One region of the Rhizobium sp. K33 genome, then DNA from elsewhere that is predicted to be linked to it. Evidence: predicted binding sites of a transcription regulator. Region 1 holds the regulator's gene; each other region holds the start of a gene.
The links. Region 1 encodes PhoB, which activates phosphate uptake and scavenging genes when phosphate is short. Its sites were predicted from a motif close to TGTCATNNANCTGTCAT; they were not measured.
Positions count from the first base shown of each region.

Region 2: a site for PhoB is predicted at 1,956-1,972, ahead of M1E12_RS10145 (BtaA family protein). Genes of this name have one in related genera too.
Region 3: a site for PhoB is predicted at 1,619-1,635, ahead of M1E12_RS02385 (PhoX family protein). Genes of this name have one in related genera too.
Region 4: a site for PhoB is predicted at 2,370-2,386, ahead of ppk2 (polyphosphate kinase 2). Genes of this name have one in related genera too.

Region 1 covers NZ_CP096478.1:4,506,873-4,510,756, reverse strand. The annotation lists gene M1E12_RS21765 (GcrA family cell cycle regulator) at 175-711, shown strand; gene phoB (phosphate regulon transcriptional regulator PhoB) at 840-1,523, opposite strand; gene phoU (phosphate signaling complex protein PhoU) at 1,549-2,262, opposite strand; gene pstB (phosphate ABC transporter ATP-binding protein PstB) at 2,309-3,094, opposite strand; gene pstA (phosphate ABC transporter permease PstA) at 3,130-3,884, opposite strand, start outside.
Region 2 covers NZ_CP096478.1:2,039,626-2,043,509, forward strand. The annotation lists gene M1E12_RS10135 (serine hydrolase domain-containing protein) at 1-216, opposite strand, end outside; gene M1E12_RS10140 (putative bifunctional diguanylate cyclase/phosphodiesterase) at 308-1,879, opposite strand; gene M1E12_RS10145 (BtaA family protein) at 2,019-3,269, shown strand; gene M1E12_RS10150 (class I SAM-dependent methyltransferase) at 3,266-3,884, shown strand, end outside.
Region 3 covers NZ_CP096478.1:508,817-512,700, reverse strand. The annotation lists gene M1E12_RS02390 (acyl-CoA dehydrogenase) at 1-1,281, opposite strand, end outside; gene M1E12_RS02385 (PhoX family protein) at 1,684-3,594, shown strand; gene minE (cell division topological specificity factor MinE) at 3,707-3,884, opposite strand, start outside.
Region 4 covers NZ_CP096478.1:3,895,999-3,899,882, forward strand. The annotation lists gene M1E12_RS18780 (basic amino acid ABC transporter substrate-binding protein) at 1-554, shown strand, start outside; gene M1E12_RS18785 (amino acid ABC transporter permease) at 592-1,413, shown strand; gene ppk2 (polyphosphate kinase 2) at 1,423-2,316, opposite strand; gene leuC (3-isopropylmalate dehydratase large subunit) at 2,649-3,884, shown strand, end outside.

The DNA.
Region 1 (3,884 bases):
CGACTCTTGTCACGGAGTCAGGCTGGCTCTAGGTTAAATTTCATTAATAGATTGCATGCGGCGGAAGTGCTCACCGACAGTATCGAGGCGGTTGTGTTTCGGATTCATCCGAAGCAGCGGTGACGGATTCTGCCATCACAGACGCGAGCGGCGGAGAGAAATGGCATGACGACTATGCAATGGACTGATGAGCGGGTCGAGAAACTGAAACGGCTATGGGCCGAGGGCCTCAGCGCCAGCCAGATCGCAGCACAACTTGGCGGCGTAAGCCGCAACGCCGTCATCGGCAAGGTTCACCGGCTGAACCTTCCCGGTCGCGCCAAGGCCGGCGGCAGCTCGTCTGCGGCCCGTCCTGCCAAGCGCCCGGCCCAGACGCCGCGCCCCGCTGCGTTCCAGAACCGTCCGGCGGCCAATACCAGCACCCGCACCGTTACCCGGACTGCCGGTGCGACCGCGCTGAAGGAAGAGATCGAAGTCGAGGCCTATGAAGAGGTCGAGGTTCGCCGGTCGCTGAACGTCGTCGTTCCGATCTCGCGCCGCCTGGCGCTGACGGAGCTCACCGAGCGGACCTGCAAGTGGCCGATCGGCGACCCGATGAAGGACGACTTCCATTTCTGCGGCTGCGAGATTGCCGATAGTGCACCTTATTGCACCTATCACGCCAAGCTCGCCTATCAGCCGGTCAGCGAGCGCCGCAAGGCTGCCCGCTGATCCCTCGGCGACAGATCAGATGATGAACGGGTCCTTCGGGGCCCGTTTTCTTTTGGCCGTAGAGCCAAAGAAAAAGGCCGCTACGGGCAAACCGTGCGGCCTTGTCTGGACGGGTGGATTGGGAGCGCTCAGGCTTCCATGGAGTATCCCGCGCCACGTACGGTGCGGATGACATCCTGCATGTTCGAGAAATTGAGCGCCTTGCGCAGGCGACCGACATGGACGTCGACCGTACGCTCGTCGACATAGATGTCGTGACCCCAGACGCCATCCAGGAGCTGCGAACGCGAGAAGACGCGACCGGGAGACGCCATCAGGAACTCCAGAAGGCGGAATTCCGTCGGGCCGAGACGAACCTCGCGGCTCTTGCGGTGTACGCGGTGCGTTTCGCGGTCGAGCTCTATGTCACCGCAGCGCAGGACGCTGGAGAGGACCTCTGGCTTGGCGCGACGCAGCATGGCCTTGACGCGGGCCATCAGTTCCGGCGTCGAGAAGGGCTTGACCACATAGTCGTCCGCACCGGTCGCGAGGCCACGCACACGCTCGCTTTCCTCGCCGCGTGCCGTCAGCATGATGATCGGCAGGCGCTCGGTTTCGGGGCGCACCCGCAGCCGGCGGCAAAGCTCGATCCCGGAAACACCGGGAAGCATCCAGTCGAGGATGAGCAGGTCAGGAACCCGCTCCTGAAGCCTGATCTCGGCTTCGTCGCCTCGCAGGATGGTCTCGACCTCGTATCCCTCGGCTTCGAGATTGTAGCGCAGGAGAACCGACAGGGCCTCCTCGTCTTCGACTACGGCGATCTTAGGCTGCATCAGTCATCAACCTCGCTGGCCGTCGTCACTCGGAGATCGCACCGACGGAAGCAGTCTGGTCTTCCTTCGGGCGCTCACCTTCCGGCTGGGCGCCGGTGGTCATGTAATAGATGGTTTCGGCGATATTGGTCGCGTGGTCGCCGATGCGCTCGATGTTCTTGGCACAGAAGAGCAGATGCGTGCAGCTCGTGATGTTGCGCGGATCTTCCATCATGTAGGTCAGGAGTTCGCGGAACAGCGAGGTGTAGATGGCATCGATCTCCTCGTCGCGGTCACGGATCGACTTCGCCTTTTCGGCCGAACGGGTCGTGTAGACGTCGAGCACTTCCTTGAGCTGGGCAAGCGCCAGATCGGAGAGATGCTCCAGGCCACGGGCAAGCTTGCGCGGCACGCCGGTTGCCTGGATGGCGACGACGCGCTTGGAGTTACTCTTGCCGAGATCGCCGACACGCTCGAGGTCAGCAGCGATGCGGAGCGCACCGATGATCTCGCGCAGGTCGGACGCCACCGGCTGGCGCTTGGCGATCGTCACGACGGCCTTGTCACCGATCTCGCGCTCCATGGCATCCATGACCACGTCGTCGGAGATGACCTTCTGTGCCAGTGCGGCATCGGAATTGACCAGTGCACGAACGCTGTCTGCGACCATCTGCTCGGCCAGACCACCCATTTCGGAGATGCGGCGCATCAGGAACTTCAGTTCGTCGTCGAAGGCCGAGTAAATGTGAGAGGAGCCCATAGGAAACATCCTTGAAAGTGAGTTCAACCGTGGATGACGTCAGGGCTCAGCCGAAGCGGCCCATGATGTAGTCCTGCGTGCGCTGGTCATCCGGATTCGTGAACATCTTGTCGGTGTCGTTCTCCTCGACCAGTTCGCCGAGGTGGAACATCGCCGTGCGCTGGGAGACGCGCGCGGCCTGCTGCATCGAGTGGGTAACGATCACGATGGTGAAGTTTTCGCGCAGCTCGTGGATCAGCTCCTCGACCTTGGCGGTGGCGATCGGGTCAAGCGCCGAGCAGGGCTCGTCCATCAGGATGACTTCCGGGCTGACGGCAACGGCGCGCGCAATGCACAGACGCTGCTGCTGACCGCCGGAAAGACCTGTGCCAGCGGAGTCCAGACGATCCTTCACTTCGTTCCAGAGACCGGCCTTCTGCAGGGCGATCGAGACGATCTCATCGAGGTCCGCCTTGTTGCGGGCGAGACCATGGATGCGCGGGCCATAGGCGACGTTCTCGTAGATCGACTTCGGGAACGGGTTCGGCTTCTGGAAGACCATGCCGACCTTGGCGCGCAGCTGAACCGGGTCAACCTTGGCGTCATAGATGTTTTCGGCGTCGATCAGGATGTTGCCTTCGACGCGGCAGCTGGCAATCGTGTCGTTCATGCGGTTGATGCAGCGCAGGAAGGTCGACTTGCCGCAGCCCGACGGGCCGATGAAGGCGGTGACGGAACGCGGACGGATGTCGATGTTGACGTCCTTGATGGCGTGCTTCTCACCGTAATAGACCTGCACGTTGCGGGCGGTGATCTTCGTTTCGTTCATGGGTGGCGCTTTCGTCGTGGTCATTTTAGTCGCGAGATTGTTCATCATCATACACCTCCTTACCAGCGACGCTCGAAGCGGCGACGAAGAATGATTGCGATCAGGTTCATCAGGATCAGGAATACCAGAAGCACGATGATGGCACCGGAGGCACGCTCGACGAAGGCCGGATCGCCGCGCTGGGTCCAGTTGTAGACCTGGACGGGGAGCGCTGAGGCCGGGTCGAAGAAGCCTTCCGGCGGACCAGCCGGATATTCGCGAACAAAGGCGACCATGCCGATCAGAAGCAGCGGCGCCGTTTCGCCCAGTGCCTGAGCGAGACCGATGATCGTGCCGGTCAGGATGCCGGGCATGGCGAGCGGCAGCACGTGATGGAAAATCGACTGCATCTTCGAGGCGCCGACGCCGAGGGCCGCATCACGGATCGACGGCGGGACAGCCTTCAATGCTGCGCGGGTGGCAATGATGATGGTGGGCAGCGTCATCAAGGTGAGGACGAGGCCACCGACTACCGGCGCCGACTGCGGCAGGCCGGCATAGTTGATGAAGACGGCAAGACCGAGGATACCGAAGACGATCGAGGGTACGGCCGCCAGGTTGGCGATGTTCACCTCGATCAGGTCGGTGAACCAGTTCTGCGGCGCGAATTCCTCGAGATAGATCGAGGCGGCGACGCCGAGCGGCAGGGAGAGGCAAAGCACGATGAGCATCATGTAAGCCGAGCCGAGGATGGCAACGCCGAGACCGGAAGCTTCAGGCCGGGTGTCGGAGGCATCAGGTGCGGTGAAGAAGTCCCAGTTGAAGCGGGTAGTCA
Region 2 (3,884 bases), 2.1 Mb from region 1:
CAGCAACGGATGTCCCGGCGCCTGAACGTCGTCCCGCAGCACTTCGTCGGCATCGCGCCCGGCGATCAACACGTTCGAGCAGATGATCTTTGCCGCATAGCCTGTGCCGACACGCAGAAGCTCAGGCGGAAAGGCAACGAGCAGACCGATCGCGACACCGAGGAGCAAGACCAGGCCAATCGCCAGCCGCACCAACCACTTCACCACTCTCTGCATGCTCATCTCCTCTACGTCTCGCCATCGAAGCAGGAAAGCGTGACAGACGGAAGATGCAGGCGCGCGGTTCGTCGGGTTATCCCGGAACCTCTCACGCGCTCGGGAGAGGCTCGGACTGACGCAGACGCGCCTCGAGATAATTGAGCGCTTCAGCGGCACCCACGGGCTTTGAGAAGAGGAAGCCCTGTGCCTCGCCGATCCCGAGAAGCTTGACGAAATCCAGCTGATTCTTGGTTTCGATCCCCTCGATCGTGGTGCGGATCTGGAACGTCTCCGAAAGCTTGTGCATCAGGTCCACCAGCTTTGCCCCCTGGCTCGTCTCCAGCATCTGCCCGGCAAACGACCGGTCGATCTTCAGCTCGTCGAGTGGAAAGAGCCGAAGATTGTTGATCGAGGAGAAGCCGGTGCCAAAATCATCGAGCGCGACCCGGACGCCACTGGCGCGCAGCTCCGCCAGGCTGCGGCAGACGAGATCAATATCGACCGAGAAGACCGCTTCCGTCACCTCGATCGTCAGCCGCTCGGGCGCCAGACCGGTTTCCACGAGGCAATCGAGCACATGCGCCACGAAATTGGGATCCTTGAACTGATCGCCTGACACGTTGACGCTGACGCCCGTCGGCGCCGGCCAGGTGACCGCCGCCGCACAGGCTTGCTGAACCACCCATTTTCCAATGACCTGGATAATGCCCGTCTTCTCGGCGAGCGGTATGAAGACATCGGGCGTGACCAGCCCGCGCTTCGGGTGGCGCCAACGCAACAGCGCTTCGAGCGATCGCACATCGCCGTTCTCGACCCCGACGATCGGTTGGTATTCGAGATAGAATTCGCCATCGACGAAACCGCGCGACAGATCACGCTCCAGTTCCAATCCCTCCAGAACCTCACGCGCCAACGCTTCATCATAGAAGGCGTGGCTTGGTCCGAAGATCTCCTTGGCACGGTAGAGCGCGAGATCGGCGCGCTGCTTCGGGGCGGCGACGTCGCGGTCTGCCGAGGACAGCAGTGTCGCCCCGATGCTCGCACCGGCCATGATCCGACCATGGGCGAGCTCGAACGGCTGCGCCAGGGCGTGCTCGATCTCGAGGCAGACGAATTCGGCGACCGGGCGCCGCTGGGCCTGTGGCAGGATGACCGCGAACTCGTCGGCTCCCAGCCGGAACAGCAAGGCACCCTCACCCGCTGCCTCGCGCAGCCGATTGGCAACGGCAAGCAGCAGGCCGTCGCCTGCTTCATGACCGAGCGTGTCATTGACATACTTGAAACGGTCGAGGTCGATCAGCAGGAGTGTGCCGGAGCAAGCCTTGCCGGCCTTGAGAAGCGTAGCAAGCGTATCATTGAGAGCCTGGCGATTGCCGAGCCCCGTCAGCCGGTCGACGCGCGAAGCTGCCTCGAGCTCCTGCGTCCCACCTTCGAGACGCAGAATGCGCTCATGCAGGATGGCTTCCCAGGCAGCGATTCGCCAACCGATCGCCGCACCGACCAGAGGCAGCGCAAGGGCGCCGAGCGCGGACCAATGACCAAGAAGATCTGTGGAGAACGCACCGAAATTGCCGCTCGCGACGACCGGCACCAGCATGGCGGCGGGCGCGACAGCTCCGCCCGCAAAGCCCGCGAGACTGTAACGAAGCCGCCTCCCGAATGGGATTTCACTTAACATCATGTTAAACACCCCTAAAATAACTGGTGATAATTTGTATTAAATGCATAAAAAATCGGTTACCGGCCAGCGGAGCTGACGTCATCAAACTGTAGCAAGCAAAAGCTACACGCCGTGAAACCCAAAAGGACGGCGGAACGACATGACAGACCTTGCACCCGATGCCGGATTTCGTGGAAACGAGAAGCTGAAGGACGCGCTTCTCCAGCACGCCGCCCTGTCGCCGGCAGGTCTCTCGGAACGGCTCTTCGGCCTGCTCTTCTCAGGCCTCGTCTATGCCCAGATCTGGGAAGACCCAGAGGTCGACATGCAGGCGATGGATCTGACCGAGGGCCACCGCATCGTCACCATAGGCTCTGGCGGCTGCAACATGCTCGCCTATCTCAGCCGCCGCCCCGCATCCATCGATGTCGTCGATCTCAATCCGAATCATGTCGCTCTGAACCGCCTGAAGCTCGCTGCCTTCCGTCATCTGCCGGACCACGCCTCCGTTCGCCGCCTGCTTGGCGACCAGATGATCCGAACGAATGTCCGCATGTATGACCGGCATCTCGCGCCCAATCTCGATTCGGCGACGCGTCGCTATTGGGAGACGCGCGGGATCACCGGGCGCCGGCGGATCACGGTCTTCAACCGCAACATCTATCGCACCGGGCTCCTCGGGCGTTTCATCACCATCGGCCATGTGATTGCGCGAAGCCACGGCGTCAGGCTGGAAGAGCTCGCCGAAACCAGGTCCTTGCGCGAACAGCGGCTTTTCTTCGACAACCGCATCGCCCCCCTCTTCGACAAGCCGCTGATCCGCTGGCTGACGCGCCGCAAGAGCTCGCTCTTCGGTCTCGGCATCCCGCCGCAGCAATATGACGAACTCGCGACCCTTGCCGATGATGGCACGATCGCACCGGTCCTGCGTCATCGCTTGGAAAAGCTGTGCTGCCATTTCCTGCTCCGGGACAACTACTTCGCCTGGCAGGCCTTCATGCGCCGCTATCCGAAGCCGGAGGAAGGCACGCTCCCCACTTACCTGCAGGAGCGGCACTACCAGGCAATCCGCGACACTGCGGAGCGCGTGACCGTCCATCATGCGAACTTCACCGAACTCCTGTCGAAAAAGCCCGCCGGCAGCGTCGACCGCTTCGTGCTCCTCGACGCCCAGGATTGGATGAACGAGCGCCAGCTCAACGATCTCTGGACCGAGATTACCCGAACCGCCTCCGAGGGCGCGCGCGTGATCTTCCGAACAGCCGCCGAAGAGAGCATCCTCAACGGCAAACTCTCCCCGGCTCTCCTGGCCCAGTGGCAATATCAGGCGGAGCGCTCGCAGGCCCTCAATCGCCAGGACCGCTCAGCCATTTACGGCGGCTTCCACATCTACGAAAAGCGCCCCGCATGAGCACGCGAGCCGGCCTCCTCGCAACGGACGGCTCGCTGGAGCATGCGAGCCGCATGGACCGGATGTATCGCTATCAGCGCCACATCTACGACCTGAGCCGGAAATACTATCTGCTCGGCCGCGACCGGATGATTGCAGGCTTGAACGTGCCCGACGGCGGCTCGCTGCTCGAGATCGGCTGCGGCACGGGGCGCAACCTCGCGCTCGCCAGAGGGCACTTCCCGACGGCCCGCCTCTTCGGTCTGGATATCTCTGCGGAAATGCTCGCAACGGCACGCAAAAAGTTCGAGGGCGATGCCTCTCCGCCTAAGCTGGAGGTCGCCGATGCCACGAGTTTTTCGTCCAGCGATTTTGGTCAGCCCCATTTCGACCGGGTGATGATTTCCTATGCGCTCTCCATGATCCCCGACTGGCAGGCATCGATCGATCGGGGGATCGAAGCGCTCGGCCCTGACGGGTCCCTGCATATCGTCGATTTCGGCCAGCAGGAGCACCTGCCTCGCTGGTTCCGCCGGGGTCTGCAGGCATGGCTTGCCCGCTTCGAGGTCACGCCGCGCCCGGACCTGAAGGAAGCACTCGAACAGCGTGCCATGGCGCATAACCTGCACCTCACAT
Region 3 (3,884 bases), 590 kb from region 1:
ACCGGTTTCCTCGATGAAGCCCATGCCGCCATGGGTCTGGATGCCGAGCGAGGCGACATCGACGCCGGCATCGGTGGCGAAGGACTTGGCGATCGGGGTGAGCAAGGCGGCGCGTTCGGCCCAGTGACGGGCCTCGTCGCCTTCGGCATGATGGCTCATGTCGGTGGCGTGGGCGCAAACATAGCAGATCGCGCGGGACCCTTGAGTCAGCGCCTTCATCGTCACCAGCATGCGGGCGACATCCGGATGCTCGATGATCGGCGACATACCCTGCCCCGTCCAACCGGGCGCCTTGCCCTGGGTGCGCTCCTTCGCATACTGCACGGCCTTCTGGGTGGCGGCCTCGCAGATGGCGACACCCTGCATGCCGACCGCGAGACGGGCATTGTTCATCATGGTGAACATGCAGGCGAGGCCCTTGTTTTCCTCACCGATCAGATAGCCGATCGCGCCGGCTTCGTCGCCATACTTGCCGTCGCCGTAGATCATGGTGCAGGTCGGCGAGCCATGGATGCCGACCTTGTGCTCCAGCGAATGGCAGTAGAGGTCATTGCGAGCGCCGATCGACCCATCGTCGTTGACGAGATATTTCGGCACGAGGAAGAGCGAAATGCCGCGGGTGCCGGCAGGGGCATCGGGCAGGCGCGCGAGAACGAGATGGATGATGTTCTCGGTGATGTCGTGCTCGCCCCAGGTGATATAGATCTTCTGGCCGAAGATGCGGTAGGTGCCGTCATCACGACGCTCGGCGCGGGATTTCATGACCCCGAGATCGGAACCGGCATGGGGCTCCGTCAGGTTCATGGTGCCGGTCCATTCGCCGGAGACCATCTTCGGCAGGTACTTCGCCTTCAATTCTTCAGCGCCGTGGGCCGTCAAGGCATCGACGGCACCCATGGTGAGCGTCGGGCCGAGCGCAAAGCCCATGGAGCCGGAGTTCCACATTTCGAGCGCTGCCACGTTGAGCATATGGGGGAGCCCCTGCCCGCCGAAATCTTCCGATGCCGTCAAGGAGTTCCAGCCGCCTTCGGCCCAGGCGCGGTAGAGTGTGTCCCAGCCATCGGGCACGATGACCTTGCCGTCGACCAAGCGTGCGCCCTGGCGGTCACCGATCTCGGCGAGCGGTGCGACTTCGTCACTGGCAAAACGTCCGGCTTCGGAGAGAATGGCATCGACAAGGTCGTCGCTCAATTCGCCCAGCTTGCCGTCTTCGATGGCCTTGGTCAGGCCCGCGACGTGCTTCAGGGTGAACGCGATCTCTTCAACGGGCGCCTTGTACATGACGTGCTCCTCCAACTGGCGTATGGTTCAAGGCCACGCCCAGACTCCCACCCAGGAGGCGCGGCTCATTCTCCTTCTGGCTAATTGATTTTTACGTAAACGTCAAATCTTTTGCATTGGGCAGAAGGCCTCCCCCACGGTCGGATCCAGGCTTGAACAGGGATCGGGCCAGACACGGGACAAAGCTGTGTGAACTGCAGGACACCCGCGGTGCAACGATATTCGGGGCGGCTTACCAAAGCCTTAGGCGGGCCAAGGACTTACATCTGCAAGGCGGGAAGTGACCGCTGCGAGTTCCTAATTCAGGCTTTTCACAACTAGCGCTCTGCCCGGATTTCGTCACATCACTGTTATCAGGGCTGACTAGTCGGAGGGTGGACTTCAACCAAAGGAGGCTCTGCCATGACCGAAACCAACACCAATCATCTCTCGTGGGACGAGTGGGACGAGCTGCACAATCCGCCGCCGGCCGTGACCGACTTCGACCGCGTCGTTGAACGCGCCGTCTCCCGCCGCGGCTTCCTTGGCGGCATCCTGGCCATGGGCTCTGCTGCTGCCGCCATGGGCACGCTCGGCAACCTGATGAGCTCGACCTCGGCCCAGGCGCAGGATGCAGCGTCGCGCTTTGCCTTCAAGCCGATCCCGATCGCCACCGACAACACCGTGCATGTTCCGGAAGGCTATAGCTGGAAGCCGCTCGCCAAGTGGGGCCAGCCGCTGTTCTCAACCGCCTCCGACATCGACCCGATGAAAGGCGTTTCGCTGGAAAACTCCGACAAGGTCTTCGGTGAGAACACCGATGGCATGGAAATGTTCGTGATCGGCGACCATCAGGTCATCGCCGTCAACCACGAATACGTCAACAACGAAACCAACCTGCCGCATGCGCCGGAAGGCATGCCGCAGTCGCTCGACGACGTGAAGATCCTGCAGAACATGCAGGGCGTGACCGTCATGGAAGTGACCGAAGGCGCCGACGGCTGGCAGATCGTTGTCGACAGCCCGTTTAATCGTCGTATTCACCACAACACGCCGATGAAGCTTTCCGGCCCAGCCGCTGGCTCGGATCTGGTCAAGACCGCAGCAGATCCCAATGGCGTCGACTGTCTTGGCACCTTCAACAACTGCGGCGCCGGCAAGACGCCGTGGGGCACCTACCTCACCTGCGAAGAGAACTTCAACGGCTACTTCGGCACCACCAATGCCGAGTTCAAGCTGCCCGACGACTACAAGCGCTACGGCATCGTGGCCGAGACCCGCTACGGTTATGAAAAGTTCGACGAGCGTTTCGACGTTGCGAAGAACCCGAACGAGCCGCGCCGCGCCGGCTACGTCGTCGAGATCGATCCGTCGGATGCCTCTTCCACGCCGATCAAGCGCACGGCGCTTGGCCGCATCAAGCATGAAAACGCCGCCGTCGCCGTCGCACGCGACGGTCGCGTGGTCGTCTACATGGGCGACGACGAGCGTGGCGAGTTCCTCTACAAGTACGTCTCCAACGGCATCTATGTCCCGGGCGGCGACACGTCCAAGCTGCTCGACGAAGGCACGCTCTATGTCGCCAAGTTCTCTGACGAAGGCACCGGCGAATGGCTGGCTCTGACGCCGGAAACCACCGGAATGAAGGCCGATGAAATTGCCGTCTTCACCCGTCAGGCCGCGTCCAAGGTTGGCGCCACCACCATGGACCGTCCGGAATGGGTCGCCATCAACCCGGTTGCGATCGAAGCCTATTGCTGCCTGACCAACAACTCGAACCGCGCCGTGATGAAAGACGGCAAGATGCGGACCAATGCCGGCGGCGACGTCATGGACGTCAACGCCGTCAACCCGCGCGCCGGCAACGAGTATGGCCAGATCGTCCGTTGGTATCCGGATGCGGAAGACCACACCAGCACCACGTTCAAGTGGGACCTGTTCGCCATGGCCGGCAACCCGGTCGTGCACAAGGACGCCTATGCCGGCTCGTCCAACATCAACGAAGGCAACATGTTCAACTCGCCTGACGGCATGATGTTCGATTCGACCGGTCTCGTCTGGATCCAGACCGACGGCGAAGACTCCAACGAGGGCGACTTCGCCGGTCAGGGCAACAACCAGATGCTCGCCGGCGACCCGGTCACAGGCCGCATCGAGCGCTTCATGACCGGCCCGAAGGGTTCGGAAGTGACCGGCCTCACCTGGTCGGCCGACAAGCGCACCATGTTTGCCGGCATCCAGCATCCGGACGCTCCGTTCCCGGACGGCGAAGGCAAGCTGCCGCGCTCGACGATCGTTGCGATCAAGAAGGACGACAACGCCAAGATCGGCTGATCATCCACGGGCCGGGCGGCAGCAGCCGCCCTGCCCTATTCACAAAACAAGAGAAGGCCGCCGACCGGAGTTTCCGGCGGCGGCCTTTTTTTCATATCAGAGGATGGCCGGATCAGGCGGCGAGGCGCTGGGCGTTGCGCGGGATCTCGACGTCGATCTCGAGGATCGAGACGTCTTCGTCGCGGTCCATCTTGATCTGCACCTTGTCGCGGTCGAATTCGACATGCTTGGCGATCACGGCAAGGATTTCCTCCCGCAGGACGGCCACCAGATCGCTTTCGAGCGAGGCG
Region 4 (3,884 bases), 610 kb from region 1:
ACGCGATGATCCAGGCCGTGTCGGACGGTCAGTTCAACATCGGCATGACCGGCATCACCATCAAGGAAGACCGCAAGGAAAAGGTCGACTTCTCCGAGCCCTACATGCGCTCGGAACAGTTCATGCTGGTCCGCGGCGACGAAAGCCGCTTCACCGACGGCAAGAGCTTCGGCGAATTCAAGGATGGTCTGGTCGGCGCACAGCCGGGCACCACGCCTTTCTACACGGCCGTCTATGAGATCCTCGACGGCAACGAGCAGAACCCGCGCATCAAGCTGTTCGAGACCTTTGGCGCGACCGTCCAGGCGCTCAAGACCGGCGATGTCGATGTCGTCCTGACCGACGGCACGGCCGGCAAGGGTTATGTCGATGCCTCGAATGGCGGCCTGAAGCTGATCGGCGGCCCGCTGGGCTCGGAAGACTTCGGCTTCATCTTCACCAAGGGCTCCGACCTTGTAGCTCCGGTCAACGCGGCGATTGCCTCGATGAAGGCTGACGGCACGATCGACGCGCTGAACAAGAAGTGGTTCCTCGACTACAAGATGGGCGAATGAGCCATCTTGAAACCTGCGACCTGAAGGCGGGTGACTGATGGCGTTCCAGACCCTGCCGCAGGGTGACCAGAAGGGCGATCGGCCGTGGTGGCTGATCGCCTTCGTCGTGATGGCGCTGACCCTCGGAGTCGTCATCTTCGTCAGTGATCTCTACACGCAAGTCTTCAACACCGTGGTTAAAGGGCTCGGTGTCACGGTTTTCGTGACGCTGATCGGCTTCCTGCTGGCCACCGCGCTTGGCCTGCTGATTGCGTTGCTCGGCATGTCGGACCACATGGTCCTGCGGCAGGTGGCCCGTTTCTACGTGGAGGTTGTGCGGGGCATCCCGATCCTGGTGCTGCTGTTCTACATCGCCTTTGTCGGCGCGCCCGCCTTTGTCGCGCTCTATAATCTCGTGACCGCGCCGCTGATCTCGATCGGCCTGACGGACGAGATGGTGGTGCGCGACTTCTCCCTGATGTGGCGAGCCATCATCGCCCTGATGATCGGCTATTCGGCCTTCATCGCGGAAATTTTCCGCGCCGGCATCCAGTCGATCGACAAGGGGCAGATCGAGGCGGCGAAAGCCTTGGGACTCAGCCGCGCGCAGCGGTTTCGCCTGGTGGTCTTCCCCCAGGCCATTCGCGTGATCTTCCCGCCGCTCTCGAACGACTTCGTCGCGATGGTGAAGGACTCGTCCCTCGTCTCGGTGCTCGGCGTCGCAGACATTACCCAGATGGGCAAGGTCTACGCCTCCGGCTCTTTCCGCTTCTTCGAGACCTATTCGATCGTCGCCTATGTCTATCTGATCCTGACGATCGGCCTGTCCATCATGCTTCGCGGCTTCGAAAAGCGCATGCGCACCCGCATGCGCGACTGATCCACCCGGTCAGTAGCGCTCCGGCACATACATGTCCGTCGGCACGGGATGGCGGATGTAATCGGCATTGCGCACTCGCGCGGGCAGCTCGATCGCTTCCTTCGGAACATGTTCGTACGGCACCTGCGACAGGAGATGGGCGATCATGTTGAGACGCGCCTTCTTCTTGTCGACCGCCTGGACGACCCACCACGGGGCCTCCGGAATATGCGTGCGCTCCAGCATTTCTTCCTTGGCGCGCGTATAGTCCTCCCAGTGAACCCGGCTTTCCAGATCCATCGGTGAGAGCTTCCACTGTTTCAGCGGATCATTGATGCGCATCTGGAAGCGGAATTCCTGCTCCTCGTCGGTGATCGAGAACCAGTATTTGACGAGGATGATGCCGGAGCGCACCAGCATCCGCTCGAATTCGGGCACGGAGCGGAAGAACTCTTCGAGTTCGTCCGGCGTGCAGAAGCCCATGACCCGCTCGACGCCGGCGCGGTTGTACCAGGAGCGGTCGAAAAGGACCATTTCGCCCGCCGTCGGCAGATGCTGCACATAGCGCTGGAAGTACCACTGGCTGCGCTCGCGCTCGGTGGGTGCCGGCAGGGCCACGACCCGGCAGACGCGCGGGTTGAGCCGCTGGGTCACCCGCTTGATCGCACCACCCTTGCCGGCCGAATCGCGGCCTTCGAACAGCACCACCATCTTCAGCTTCTTGTACTGCACCCAGTCCTGCAGGCGCACCAGCTCGTGCTGCAGCCGGAAAAGCTCGCGGAAATAGATCTTCCGGTCGATGGTCGGCTCCGCCATGCCGTCTGCAACCAGTTGGTCGAGGCGTTCCTCGTCGAGCTGTTGCTCCAGTTCCTCGTCGAAGCTATCGAGGATTTCGGTCTTGATGCGATGGATGTCTTCGTTCATGGCGCGGGTTCCGGCGGGGCGAGCGTTTACTGACGAAGATCAAGCATGCTTGCACGACTGCTTCATGACAGACCGATGTCAGAGGCCGTGCGAAGCAATTGCCGACATCTGCGAAAACTGGTATGACGCCGCCCATGGGATCGAAATTCGGATGCCTCGCGAACCAGTTTATCGTGCTGCAGGACCACAAGCGTCTGCCGGCACGCTTCTTCGCGCGCGTTCAGGGGGCCCTGGCGAGCCTTCGCGGCTGATCGCCTTTGGCCGAAAATCCGGCCCTTCTGCATCCTCGAAGATCCAAATCCCTTTTTCCTCAGTCTGGACGGAATTTACCCATGAGCGCACCTCGCACCCTTTACGACAAGATCTGGGACGACCACGTCGTCGATCGCCAGGACGACGGCACCTGTCTCCTCTACATCGACCGTCACCTCGTTCACGAAGTGACGAGCCCGCAGGCGTTTGAAGGTCTGCGCATGGCCGGCCGCAAGGTCCGCGCGCCGCAGAAGACGCTGGCCGTTGTTGACCACAACGTGCCGACCTCGCCGGACCGCCACCTCGGCATCAAGAACGAGGAAAGCCGCATCCAGGTTGAGGCGCTGGCCAACAACGCCGCCGAATTCGGCGTCGAATACTACTCCGCTTCCGACAAGCGCCAGGGCATCGTGCACATCGTCGGCCCGGAACAGGGCTTCACCCTGCCCGGCATGACCATCGTTTGCGGTGACAGCCACACCTCGACGCATGGCGCCTTCGGCGCGCTCGCCCACGGCATCGGCACGTCCGAGGTCGAGCACGTGCTCGCGACCCAGACGCTGATCCAGAAGAAGGCGAAGAACATGCTGGTGCGCGTCGACGGGAAACTGCCCGAAGGCGTGACGGCGAAGGACATCATCCTCGCCATCATCGGCGAGATCGGCACCGCCGGCGGCACCGGCCATGTCATCGAATTCGCCGGCGAAGCGATCGAATCGCTCTCGATGGAAGGCCGCATGACCATCTGCAACATGACGATCGAAGGCGGCGCCCGCGCTGGCCTGATCGCGCCGGACGAGAAGACCTTCGAATACATCAAGGACAAGCCGCGTGCGCCCAAGGGTGAAGCGCTCGAGCAGGCGATTGCCTATTGGAAGACGCTGAAGTCCGACGAAGGCGCGCATTTCGACCGTGTCGTCGTTCTCGACGCCGCGAACCTGCCGCCGATCGTGTCCTGGGGCTCTTCGCCGGAAGACGTCGTCTCGGTTCAGGGCATCGTGCCCAATCCTGACGATATCCAGGACGAAACGAAGCGCGCTTCCAAGTGGCGTGCGCTCGACTATATGGGCCTGAAGCCGGGCACGAAGATCACCGACATCGCGATCGACCGCGTCTTCATCGGCTCCTGCACCAATGGCCGCATCGAAGACCTGCGCGCCGTCGCGAAGGTCGTCGAAGGCAAGAAGGTCGCGTCCACCGTTTCCGCCATGATCGTTCCGGGCTCCGGCCTTGTGAAGGAACAGGCGGAAGCCGAAGGTCTCGACAAGATCTTCAAGGAAGCCGGCTTCGACTGGCGCGAGCCGGGCTGCTCGATG